Regions from separate parts of the Kushneria konosiri genome, predicted to be linked through region 2. Evidence: predicted binding sites of a transcription regulator. Region 2 holds the regulator's gene; each other region holds the start of a gene.

Region 1 (4,178 bases), 550 kb from region 2:
AGGTACGTGCCCGCCGGCAGGATACCGTGTTGCTCTTCGCTATCCGCCAGCGCCAGCTCAAAGGCCAACATGGCCCTGATCAGCGCCGGGGTGGTGAAGTGCTCAAGCGCTGCCCTGCTCATGAAGGGATGCTGTAAAAGCTCGCGTGACATGACACCTCCGGCCGTCGTGACCGGCTCAGTGGGCCGACTGAGCCGATTGGGTATCAGTGGCGGGGATGAAGCGCGGCTTTAGAATATCGCTCAAGGCGCTATAGGGAATGGTCAGCGTGGGCTGGCCGATGGCATAGGGCCCGAGCGTGTAGGCGTCGTAGGTGACGGCCATGCTGTCCTCAAGCGGTGCGGCGTTGTCACTGGATGAGAACGGCCAGTTGAGGGGATCAAGCGTCCTACCCGCGTCGCTGTTGTTCTGCCAGTCCTGCCAGGCATTTTTCAGCGCCGCCTCGAAGGCGGGCTGTTGTCCTTCCTTGAGCATGTCATCGAGTGTCACGACCTGATGGGTCCTTTCATCGATCACCATATAGTGGGTGCCCGGCATGCCGTGGGCGCCACCGGTCATCACATAGCTTTGCAGTTCGAGTACCAGCAGATCATCGTGGCGGCTGATCTCCTTTGCTTCCAGCGTTGAGCTATAGGGCCGGGGATTGTCCGAGTCCTGATTGGCCTCGGTGCTCTGATCGAAGAAATCTTCGGCATAGGCCTCCACGGTGGCGGGGAGAGCCTCTGCTGCCACGACCGAGTCGCTGATCGGACTGCCCATCCGGACCAGGCGCCGTTCGATATCGCTGGAAAGCTGCGGGTCGCTGTCGAACTGGATCATGTGCACTTCAACGCTGGCACAGTTGTCGCCCTTGCAGTTCGGGTCGGTGATCGTACGGTCGACGAAGGTAGAGGAAAGATCCTGTTGTTGATCCTGAGCCCCGGCGGCCTCTGGCGTGGAGGACTCACTGCCCCGGGCATTGCCCTGATCGCCGGCCTGTGAATCATCACCGGTCTGATCGCAGGCGGTCAGGGTCAACAACAGGGCCGGCACCGCCAGCCACCGATAGCGTGTAGGGTCGATCATGCAGGGCTCTCTTTCGTGACAGATGGGTAAGGGGCCGGTCCGCTCAGGGGGCCGGCGCTGCGGCGCCGCGATAGTGAGTGCGCCAGTAGCGGTTGCCCAGTTGGGCAATGCTGACCTGCCGACCGCTGCCCGGCGCGTGGATCATTTGATTATTGCCCATGTAGATGCCGACATGGCTCACTCGGTTCCCCGAACCGAAAAACATTAGATCGCCCGGGCGAGCGCGGTCGATGCGCTCAAGCGCGTCAAACTGCTGCTGGGAAGTGCGGGGGATCTCGATGCCGGCGGCCAGAAGGCTGGTCTGGGTCAGGCCGCTGCAGTCCAGGCCCGCAGGCGTGGTGCCGCCATAGCGATAGGGTGTCCCCAGCGCGTCACGGGCATGGTTCATCACCAGCACGCGCTCGATCGAGAGATCCTGCTGCTCGGAAATGGACCCCATCATGTCACTGGTCTGCATTTCCGGGTTGCCGGCGCAGCCGGCCAGCCACAAAAGCATCATCAGCAGGGACGCCTCACGCAGGCGCCGGGCCCGGTGCAGGGAGAAGCCAAGGGCAGCGAACAGTGACATGAGCAGGTTCCGATCGGCAGCAGAGGTCTCGATATTAACCGCGAGCGTCATGCGTTTTCGAGCCCTGACCGACACGGATGCCTGTCGGCACTGAAGGTGCGCCATCACTGCGGGTGATCAGAGCAGGTTTGAGGCCCGTGCCAGGGGATAAAAAAACCCGACGGCAGGCCGAAACCGTCGGGTCAGCACCGGTCGAGAGTGCGGTGCAAAAAGGGTAGTGATTGTTAAGGCATCGGGTGGTTTAGAAGCGGTAGCTGATGCCGCTCATGATGACGACCGGATTGATGTCCAGATGTGTCTTGTAGGTTTCACCCCCGGCGCTGGCCGTTACATTGGAATCGATATCCAGATACCAGGCGGCGGCGTTCAGGGCCCAGTGATCGTTGAGGACGAGGTCCACACCGACCTGACCGGCCCAGCCCCAGGAGTTCTCCATGTCCATGCTGGCGCCTTCGATATTGACGTTTTCCGCCGAGAACCGGGTGTAGTTGATCCCGGCGCCAACATAGGGCTGCACGCGGGCATCGGTGCCGCCCAGCGGGTAGTACTGCAGGGTCAGGGTCGGAGGCAGGTGCTTGACCGAGCCGCCGTGATCGCCGTCCAGATTGAAATCATGCTTGAAGCGCTGCGCCGCTAGCAGCTCCACGCCCCACTTGTCGAGAAAGCGATAGCCGAAGGTGATGGCGAAACCACGGCCATCCTCGACGTCGACCTCGTCCACGCCGAGTGAATCGTAATCACCGTTGTCATCCTTGGGTGACACCTTGGCAAGGCCGGCACGGGTGAAAAAATCGTCCTGACCGTAGGTGGATTCAGCGGCCTGGGCGGTGCCCATGGTGGCGCCGAGTGCCAGTGCGGCAATGGAAATAAGCGGCAGCGCGCGCATGTGTCTGGTTCCCCTGAACAGATATTTCGGTGTGGTTCGGGCTCCCCTCAGACGATCATCGCCTGACCCGATCCATTGAATGGCGTGCCACCATTGTGACAAGCGAACGCTGTTCATTTATTGACGCACGTCAAATCCCCCGGAAGAGATCTGACAATGCTGGCCTGTGCCGGTAAAACAGTGACTGGCGCACCCGATAGAGAACTGGCGGGGGCGTGAAAGAGCGGATGACGGTCAGAGCCCCTGTGGGGCTGGCAAGGTCGGTTGAAACCGGAAGGCGCCTGCTGTTGCGTTTGCGTTGTTCCCGATGGTTCGGGCGATCGCGCTTAACCCATCAGGGCCAGTGCGGCAAACACGCCCCCGATGGCCAGCCCCGAGATGGCGAGCCAGACAATGAGATAGCCCATGATATCGCGTGCCGAGAGGCCTGCCACGCCCAGCAGCGGCAGGGCCCAGAAGGGCTGGATCTGGTTGGTCCAGCCGTCTCCCCAGGTGAAGGCCATGATGGTCTGGGCGGGGTCCGCGCCAATGGCGGCAGCCGCCTCCATCATGATCGGCCCCTGGATGGCCCACTGACCGCCGCCGGAGGGAATGAAGAAATTGACGATGCCGGCACACAGAAAGGTCAGGATGGGGAAGGTGGCCGGCGTGGCCAGTGAAATGACGGCCTCCGAGAAATGCGTGACCAGACCGGAGCCTGTCATCATGCCCGCAATGCCGGCATAGAGCGGAAACTGCACGATAATGCCACGGGCGGCGCTGACGCCCTTTTCCGCCGCGCTCAGATAGGCCTTTGGGCTTCGATGGAGCAACAGCCCCAGCGCCAGGAAAAAGAGGATCACGGTGTTGAGGTCAATGCTGAAGCTGCCGGTAACGGCCTGGGCGATCAGATAAAGCGCTGCCATGGCCCCCAGAAACAGGGTCGGCAGCCGGCTGTGCTCGATGCGATCCGAGGGCGTGCCGTCATGGGTCGCAGGTGGTGGCACGGGCTCCGGGACGGCCTGGTCGGTCATCTGCAGGGTGACGATGTGCTCGGGCTGTTTCTGACGGGCGAAAAAGGCCAGCAGCAGCGCCAGCAGCAAAAGCGTCAGGGCAATGTTCCAGCCGGAATAAAGCGTCTGCGATACCGGCACGATGCCAATGGCGTCCTCCATGAAGTGCCCGGGTGTGGCAATCACCAGTGGAATCGACGACGACGGACCGCGTACCAGCTCACCGCCGTAGGCCGCCGCGACCAGCAGCGGGAAGTGGATGCCCGCCACCCGCTGACCCATCTCTCGCGCCAGAATGGCGCCTGCCACCATGCCGAAGCCCCAGTTGAGGTAGTAGCAGACAAAGCTGACCACGATGGTCAGCAGGATCGCCTGACGCGGCGAACCGGCCCGCCGCGTCAGCCCGGACAGGGCAGTCTGAACCACCGGCGTCAGCGCCAGCACATAGCCGGTCAAAAGCACCAGCGTCATCTGCATGCCGAATTTGAAAAGCTCTGAAAAGCCATCTCCCCAGTACGTCACCATCTCGATGGGGGATTGTCGGGTAATGCCCATGCCGAGCATGACAACAATGGCTGTCAGCATGACGGCCAGCACAAAGGCACTGGGCAGGTAGCGCTGCACGACGCGCACCGAGACTCGGGTAATGGCTTCCATGGCGCTTCCC
Region 2 (4,178 bases):
CCGACCCGCTCTCCCTGATGCGCAGTTCTCGCCGGATATCGAGCTGCTCAAGCGCCATGACGGCCAGGGCCCCCGCTATACGTCCTATCCGCCGGCCACCGCCTTTACCGATCACTTCGGCCCGACACAGCTGACGCAGGCCCTTGAGCGCAGCAACGCCACCGCGCGAGACCTATCGCTGTACGTCCATATTCCCTTTTGCCGACGCATCTGCTTTTACTGTGGCTGTAACCGCATTGCCACTCGTCAGACCGCCATGGCCGAGCCCTATCTGGACCGCCTGACCCGGGAGATGACCCTGATGAGGCGCCATCTCGACGGCGGGCGACGGGTCGAGCAGCTGCACTGGGGCGGCGGCACACCGACCTTTCTCGATCTGGACCAGATGAGCCGGCTGATGGATCAGCTGGGCACGCACTTCAATCTTTCCGACCATCCTGACCGCGATTTCGCCATCGAAATCGATCCTCGCGAGGCCAACGTTTATACGCTGCGTCATCTGCAGTCGCTGGGCTTCAATCGCCTGAGCCTGGGCGTGCAGGATCTGGACCTTCGCGTACAGAAGGCCATTAACCGGATCCAGCCACGCGAACTGAGCGAAAACCTGATCGATGAGGCCTACCGGCTGGGATTTCGCTCGCTGAGTCTGGATCTGATCTATGGCCTGCCGCATCAGAGCGTGACAGGTTTTGCCGAGACTCTGGATCAGGTAATCGACATGGCACCGGCCCGGCTCTGCGTTTTCAACTATGCCCACCTGCCCGAACGGTTTTTGCCACAGCGGCGCATCAACCGCGCAGACCTGCCGGATGCCGACACTCGCCTGGCCATTCAGTGCATGACGATCGAGAAGCTGACACAGGCCGGCTACATCCATATCGGCATGGATCACTTCGCAAGACCCGATGACAGCCTGGCCGTCGCGCAACGCGAGGGTCATTTACGGCGTAACTTTCAGGGGTACACCACCCACGCGCAGTGCGACCTGATAGGCCTGGGGGTGTCGGCCATCAGCCAGGTCGATGACGTCTATGCCCAGAACACCGCGCGACTGGAGACCTGGCAGACGGCCATCGACCACCCACGGCTGGCCACCTGCCGCGGGGTACGCCTGAGTGAGGATGACCGACTGCGCCGGCACGTGATTCATCGTTTGATGTGTGACATGCAACTCGATTTTGACGCCATCGAAGCCGACTTTGGCATCAGGGCGTCATACTATTTCGCTAATGTATTTGAAAGACTTGCCACCTTTCGGCGAGACGGTCTCATCGAATATGATAAGCACTTGCTTATGGTGACCCCAATGGGACGATTGCTGATCCGTCAGCTGGCCATGGCCTTCGATGCCCACCTTTCGACCGAACATCGTCAGCAGTTCTCACGGCTTCTCTAGAGGACAGGGCATGTTCGACGGGGCAAATGCCTCTCAAAGGACCAGAACGCGGGCACGACCTGTCACGAAAGCGCCCGGCACACCACTCACACGCAAAGGAAAATGCCAGGCCGATGACCTCCTCTCATCTTCACCAGACACGCTGCCAGACCTGCTCGCTCAGCTCACTGTGCCTGCCGCTTTCCCTGTCTCTTGACGATGTTGAGCAGTTCGACACGATCGTACGACGGCGCGCGCCGCTGACGCGTGGAGAGACCCTATACATGCAGGGTGAGGCCTTTGAAAATGTCTACGCCGTGCGCAGCGGCAGCCTCAAGCAGACCATCATCGACACCGATGGCGAAGAGCAGATCACCAGCTTCTACCTGCCCGGCGAACTGGTCGGGCTGGACAGCATCGACAGTGCCGTGCATCCCGGTTTTCTAACGGCGCTTGAGCGCACCACGGTCTGCGAGATTCCCTTCAAGCGGCTGGAAAGTCTCTCGGAGCATCTGCCGGAGCTTCGCCATCAGCTCTATCGCTGCATGAGCCGCGAAATTGTCGATGATCGCCGCCTGATGCGCCTGTTATCCAGCAAGAGTGCCGATGAGCGTCTGGCAAGCTTCTTTCATAACCTCTCGATCCGCTTTGATCGCTGCGGCCATAGCGCCGAGCGCTTTCGACTGCCAATGTCACGCAGCGATATCGGTACCTATCTCGGACTTGCGATCGAAACCATCAGCCGCGTGCTGGGGCGTTTTCAGCAGCAGGAGCTGCTCACTATTCAGGGGCGTCACGTAGAGATTCTGGATATGGCAGCGCTCAAGAAGCACGCCGGCATTATCGCGCCCTGCTGCAATGAGCGCCGTCGCGCCTGATTTTATGGGCAGGCTTTCTCACCGCCCTGCAGACAATAAAAAACACCCCGATCAAGTCGGGGAGTTTTGCTGTTCGTGTGGCGCCGGACTCAATGCGCCTCGGCCACTGCTTCGGGCTCGCTCTCCACGGCCTCACCGCGCAGCGCTTCAAGAATGACCTCACGAAGAATCGGCAGATGCGAGCCTTCCAGGTCACGGACGGCACTGACCAGCGTCAGTCGACGCTGACGCGCCTGATCCAGAAGCGGCTCGAGATCGCCCGGATTGAGCTCCAGACGATAGCGACGCTCAAAGGTCGCGCGATCGATTCGCCCGCTTTCCCAGGCATGGCGCAGTCGACGAGACGGTGCCACGGCGCGATACCACCGCTCGACCGACAGCTCCTCTTCGCGCTTGCCACGAGGCCATACCTGATCCACCAGCCAGCGCGCCCCATCCTGATGGGTCGAGTGCTGGTAGACGCGCTTGAGGCGAACATCACCAATAAGCATATTACCCCCTGAAATCATGTTCCCAGAGCTGAAAGCTCTTCTTCTTTTGAGGTGTCAGCCGGCCAAGAATACACCGGGTGCCAGGCCGTTTCACTCGATAAGGACGGCTCGGCACAGTCGGCACTGACCATGATTTCTCATCACTCCACGCCGGGCGAGTAACCCCGGGGCCCGGTCGGCGACAGGGCTCAATCATACTGCGGTGGGATATCCAGCCATGCCAGAATGGCCCTGGCCACCTCATCGGGAAACTCCTCGTGTACTGACAGGCGCCCGTGCGACAGCGATACGGTATCAACCCGAGGCAGTGCCCCCATGGCGCGCATTTCGGCCCGTGAGCGCGGCGGCATTTTCTCGCTGGTGATCAGGAGCGTGCGCGCACTGGCGCCCTTGAGCGCCGCCACACAGGCCTCGCGGCGGCTGAAAGGGTCCACGGCGCCGGTCACGAACCGGATCGAGCCATGACGCGCACCGGGCGTGCGGGCCACGCGGCGCTTGGCCGCCAGTCGCTCGCCGGACAGCCAGTTCGGCGTCTCATAGACGTGCTCGCCGGCCATACGACGCAAAAACCAGTTGCTGACGTTGAGCCGGTAGATACCGGCACCAATGACCGGGCGATCAAACCAGGTGCGTAGATGCCCAAACCAGGGCTTGTGCTCGCCGGCCATGGTGGGCAGCGGCCCACGCCAGGTCGGCGCGATCAGCACCAGTCGGTCGGCGGCGTCGGGGTGTTGCTCCAGATGGCGAATGACCATCCCGGCCCCGTGCCCGGCGGCGACGATCATCTCGGGCAGGAAGATGACCTCATCGAGCAGGTAGTCGATAAAGGCCGTCAGCATGGCCGGCGTGGCCTCCAGGAAAGGACGCGGGCGGTCGCCAAAGCCCGGCCAGTCCACCGAGACCGTGGTAAATCGCTCGGCCAGCCTCGTCTGCAGGGCATCCATTTCATGGCGCGTCGAGATGCTCGACAGCGCCGGCAGTATCAATACTTCCGGGCCCTGGCCACGGCGGGTTACGCCGACCTCGATGCTCATGCCCCCCCACGACCAGTGAAGCGTCTCTTCTGTCACATCGCCTTCCATGTCACCGCCTTTATTGCCTGAACAGCTGTCACCGTGATGCCCCATCATGACACAGTCTCCCTGCCATCGATGCCATGGCGCAGGCCCTGTCATCAAACCGTCATCACGCCGACACAGACTTCGGGTCTGACCCGGGCTCCATCAACAGGAACACTGATATGCAGATGCTGGCGCTTTACAGTATCAAGGGAGGGGTGGGCAAGACGGCATCCGCCATCAATCTGGCCACACAAGCAAGCCTTGCCGGACAGCGGGTGCTGATCTGGGATCTGGACCCGCAGGCCGCCACCACCTTTTATCTGCGCAACAAGCCCAAAATTCGCGGCGGCGGTGTCGAAAAGCTGGTCAAGGG
Region 3 (4,178 bases), 1.8 Mb from region 2:
ATTGCGACCATCGTTGCACAAAAAGCTTCGCGATAGAAAAGCGCGATACAGGCCACGTCATTGCAGAAGAGGCGTTATTATCGGGATCAGGGGCTTGCCTGTACCATGGCCTTCGCTGTCATTTTGAGGTTTTGCTGGAGAACTGCATGGGACGTTCCTCTGATTCCCGCTCTGAACGGCCCGGTCATCACGGACGGGACAATCCACGGGCGACCGGGGCCGTGCGTTTGAGCGATGTCGCGGCGGCAGCCGGCGTGGCGGCCATGACCGTTTCGCGTGCGCTCAATCAGCCGGAGCTGGTCAGCGAGCGCACCCGAGAGCGGGTCCAGCGCGCCGTGATCGAGACCGGCTATGTGCCCAATCGTGTGGCCGGGGCGCTGGCTTCGAGTCGCAGCAAAATGGTAGCGGTACTGGTGCCAACCGTGGCGCATTCGCTGTTTGCCGATGTGGTGCAGTCAATTACCGACACGCTGGCGCTTGAGGGCTATCAGGTCCTGCTGGGACTGACCGGCTATCAGATGCAGGAGGAGGCTGCAGTGGTCGACACCGTACTGAGTCGACGGCCGGATGCGGTGGTCGTGGCCGGTACCCGTCACTCGGAGACAACGCGAGCCCGCCTCAATGCGGCGCGCATTCCGGTGGTCGAAATCTGGGACATGAGTGATGACCCGCTCGATATGCTGATCGGCTTTTCCCATCACGCGGTCGGGGCGGCAGTGGCCGACTATCTGCTGGGCTGCGGCTATCGACGCTTCGGGCAGGCCATGGCCGATGATCCACGCTCTCATCAGCGTGCCGATGGCTTCAACGAGCGCATTCAAAAAGCGCAGGAGGGGCGTCCTGATGCCGGGATACAGGTCACGACCTGCTGGGCAGACCTCCCGGCAAGCCTTGCAGGCGGCCGCGCCGCAGCAGCGTCACTGCTTGAAGAGATGCCCGATTGCGAAGCGATTGTCTGCGGTTCGGACACCCTGGCCATGGGGGTCATGGCCGAGGCACAAAGCCGTGGCATGGCCATCCCGGAAACCCTGGCCGTGATGGGCTTTGGCGACATGAGCTTTGCCGCCGCCACCTGGCCGGCACTGAGCACGGTACGAATTGACGGGGCCGAAATCGGGCGACTGACCGCCGAGCATCTGCTCGGGCGTTTCAACGCTCCCAGCCCTGCGCCGGTGCGCGACGTGCTTGATGTGGGCTTTGAAATCATGGCGCGCCAGACCACGCTCGCCACAGGACGCCAGACAAATTGAGATAACCCAAGGGTGTCTTTTGCCGTAACGGCACCTTTCGACCCTGGACTTTGGTGCTGGTTGACACGTGACCTGATATAACGCGCAATGATAGCGCTAACATCGATGGACCATCGTTCTGGACTGGTCCACGTGCCTTCGGAGTCCCCATGCCCTTTGATGCCATCTCCTCGATTACCTTCTCCCATGTTCTGCTGCCGCTGGCCACGCCCATCAGTGATGCCAAGGTGCTGACCGGTCGGCAAAAGCCGATGACCGAAGTCTCTTTTTTGTTTGCCGAGATCACCACACGCGATGGACACACCGGCATCGGTTTCAGCTACTCCAAGCGCGCCGGGGGGTATGCCCAGTATGCCCACGCCTGCGAAATTGCACCGGCCATCATCGGTGAAGACCCCAACGACATTGACAGGCTGTGGCAAAAGCTGGTCTGGGCCGGCGCATCGGTCGGGCGGGGCGGGGTGTCGACCCAGGCGATAGCAGCCGTCGATATCGGCCTGTGGGATCTCAAGGCCAAACGTGCCGGTCTGCCGCTGGCCAAGCTGATCGGGGCCCATCGTGATTCGGTGCAGTGCTACAACACCTCCGGCGGCTTTTTGCATACGCCGATCGAGGAGGTGCTCAAAAACGCCACGCACTCGCTGGAAAGCGGGATCGCCGGTATCAAGATCAAGGTCGGTCAGCCCGACATGCGTATCGATCTTGAGCGCGTAGCCGCCGTCCGTGCCCATATCGGTGACAATGTGCCGCTCATGGTGGACGCCAACCAGCAGTGGGACCGCGCCAGCGCCCTGCGCTTTGGCCGTGCGATGGAAAAATACGAACTGGTCTGGATCGAGGAGCCCCTGGATGCCCACGACGCCGAAGGTCACGCCGCGCTTGCCGCCGCGCTTGATACACCGATCGCGACCGGTGAAATGCTCTCAAGCGTCGCCGAGCACATGACACTCATCGAGCACAGCAGTGCCGATATCATTCAGCCCGATGCGCCGCGCATTGGCGGGATTACCCAGTTTCTGAAGCTGGCCACGATGGCGTCTCGGGCCGGCCTGCAGCTGGCGCCGCACTTTGCCATGGAAATTCATCTGCATCTGGCCGCGGCCTATCCTACCGAGCCGTGGGTCGAGCATTTCGACTGGCTGGCACCGCTATTCAACGAGACGCTTGAAACCCGCGATGGCCGCATGATCGTACCGGACCGCCCGGGGCTGGGTATCACCCTGACCGAGCAGGCGCGACAGTGGACGGTCAATCATCAGACCTTTAGCGCCTGACAAGTTGATCGAAGGGCTGTCTATGCCCTTCGTATAATGGCTTTAAAAGTATGATGTATGACAAAGTGACTGCCAACGCTCCACCCCGCGGCGGGGCAGGCCAATCCAGAGGACCCATCATGACGTTTTCACGAGCTGACGTTGCACGTGCTGCAGGCGATGGCCTGCTTTCCTTCCCGGTGACGGACTTTGACAGCGCCGGTCAATTCGATGCCGAGAGCTATCGCAAGCGGATTGCCTGGTTGCTCGAGTATGAAATCTCCACGCTGTTTGTGGCCGGCGGTACGGGCGAATTCTTCAATCTGGGCCTTGAGGAGTTCGCAAAAGTCGTGAAGGTCGCCGTGGAAGAGACCGCGGGTCGTGTGCCCGTCATCGCCAGTGCCGGCCAGAGCATCACCATGGCCAAGGCTCACGCCGCCGCTGCTGAAGCCGCCGGTGCCGATGGCATCCTTCTGATGCCGCCCTATCTGACCGAGTGCTCCCAGGAAGGTATCGTCGAGTACGCCGCCGAAATCTGTGAATCCACCAGCATCAACGTCATCTATTACAACCGGGCCAACGGTGCGCTGGAAGCGCCGGCCGTGAAGGCACTGGCCGATCGCTGCCCCAACCTGATCGGTCTCAAGGATGGGCGCGGCGATATCCAGTCGCTCAACACCATCATCAAGACGGTCGGTGATCGCCTGATCTACATCGGTGGGGTACCGACCGCCGAGATCTTTGCCGAGGCCTATCTCTCCATCGGCGTGAATACCTACTCCTCGGCGGTGTTCAATTTTGTGCCCGAGATGGCGGTGCATTTCTACAAGTCGCTGCGTGCCGGTGACCACGAGACCGTGGCGCGTCTGACGAATGACTTTTTCATTCCCTTCATTGCCATGCGCGACAAGTGTCGTGGTTATGCGGTCAGTCTGGTGAAGGCCGGGGCTGCTCAGGTGGGCTATCCGGCGGGCAACGTGCGTGCTCCGCTGACCATGCCCAGTGCCGAGGAAGTCGAACAGCTCAAGATGCTGATCGAGCGTGTACGTTAACCATTCAGGAATGTCCTTGCGCGCAGGTCAGCGCCTGTGTCGACGGACGGGGAGATCGACAACATGAAAATCTTACTGAGTGCATTCGGGGCCGCCACGATACTGGCCAGCAGCATGGCCATGGCCGCCGATTACCCTTCCAAAAACATCGAGTTCATCGTGCCGTGGTCGGCCGGTGGCGGTGCCGATAACGTGGTGCGTGCGCTTCAGCCCTCTCTCGAGAAGGCCCTCGGCGCGACCATCGTGGTGCGCAACCTGTCAGGTGGCGGCGGGGCGGTCGGCTTCTCAAGAGCGGTGGCCTCCAAACCCGATGGTTACACCGTGACCATTCCGACCAATGCGACCTTCACACTGGAAGGTCTGGGCAATGTGGCCTTTACGAAAGACGATTTTGATTACATCGCACGCGTGCTGGTCGAGCCCTATGTGATGGCCGTGCGCAAAAACGATGCCTGGCAGGATCTGGACAGTCTGAGCAGTGACCTCAAGGCCAGCGGCAAGCCGCTGCGCATCGGTGCCTCCGGTGTGGGCTCCTCCACGCATATCGTCTCGCTGATGCTGGGTGAGGCGCTGGGGCTCAATATCGAGGTCATTCCGTTTGACAGCGGTTCTGCCGCCGTGTC

Evidence for each region. Region 2 encodes FNR, which switches genes on or off when oxygen is low (the NO sensors DNR and NnrR bind a similar motif). Its sites were predicted from a motif close to TTGATNTANATCAA; they were not measured.
Region 1: B9G99_RS05130 (OmpW/AlkL family protein) is a predicted target of FNR. The motif match lies at 2,640-2,653, and genes of this name have one in related genera.
Region 3: kdgD (5-dehydro-4-deoxyglucarate dehydratase) is a predicted target of FNR. The motif match lies at 2,575-2,588, and genes of this name have one in related genera.

The regions. Positions count from the first base shown of each region.
Region 1 is NZ_CP021323.1:1,094,218-1,098,395, reverse strand. It holds gene B9G99_RS05145 (lyase family protein) at 1-152, opposite strand, end outside; gene B9G99_RS05140 (DUF3298 and DUF4163 domain-containing protein) at 178-1,065, opposite strand; gene B9G99_RS05135 (C40 family peptidase) at 1,109-1,684, opposite strand; gene B9G99_RS05130 (OmpW/AlkL family protein) at 1,875-2,519, opposite strand; gene B9G99_RS05125 (short-chain fatty acid transporter) at 2,846-4,168, opposite strand.
Region 2 is NZ_CP021323.1:1,646,239-1,650,416, reverse strand. It holds gene hemN (oxygen-independent coproporphyrinogen III oxidase) at 1-1,396, shown strand, start outside; gene fnr (fumarate/nitrate reduction transcriptional regulator Fnr) at 1,510-2,253, shown strand; gene B9G99_RS07685 (DUF488 domain-containing protein) at 2,343-2,744, opposite strand; gene B9G99_RS07680 (alpha/beta fold hydrolase) at 2,933-3,874, opposite strand; gene B9G99_RS07675 (ParA family protein) at 3,985-4,178, shown strand, end outside.
Region 3 is NZ_CP021323.1:3,429,122-3,433,299, reverse strand. It holds gene B9G99_RS15925 (LacI family DNA-binding transcriptional regulator) at 147-1,250, shown strand; gene B9G99_RS15920 (L-talarate/galactarate dehydratase) at 1,400-2,524, shown strand; gene kdgD (5-dehydro-4-deoxyglucarate dehydratase) at 2,644-3,555, shown strand; gene B9G99_RS15910 (Bug family tripartite tricarboxylate transporter substrate binding protein) at 3,619-4,178, shown strand, end outside.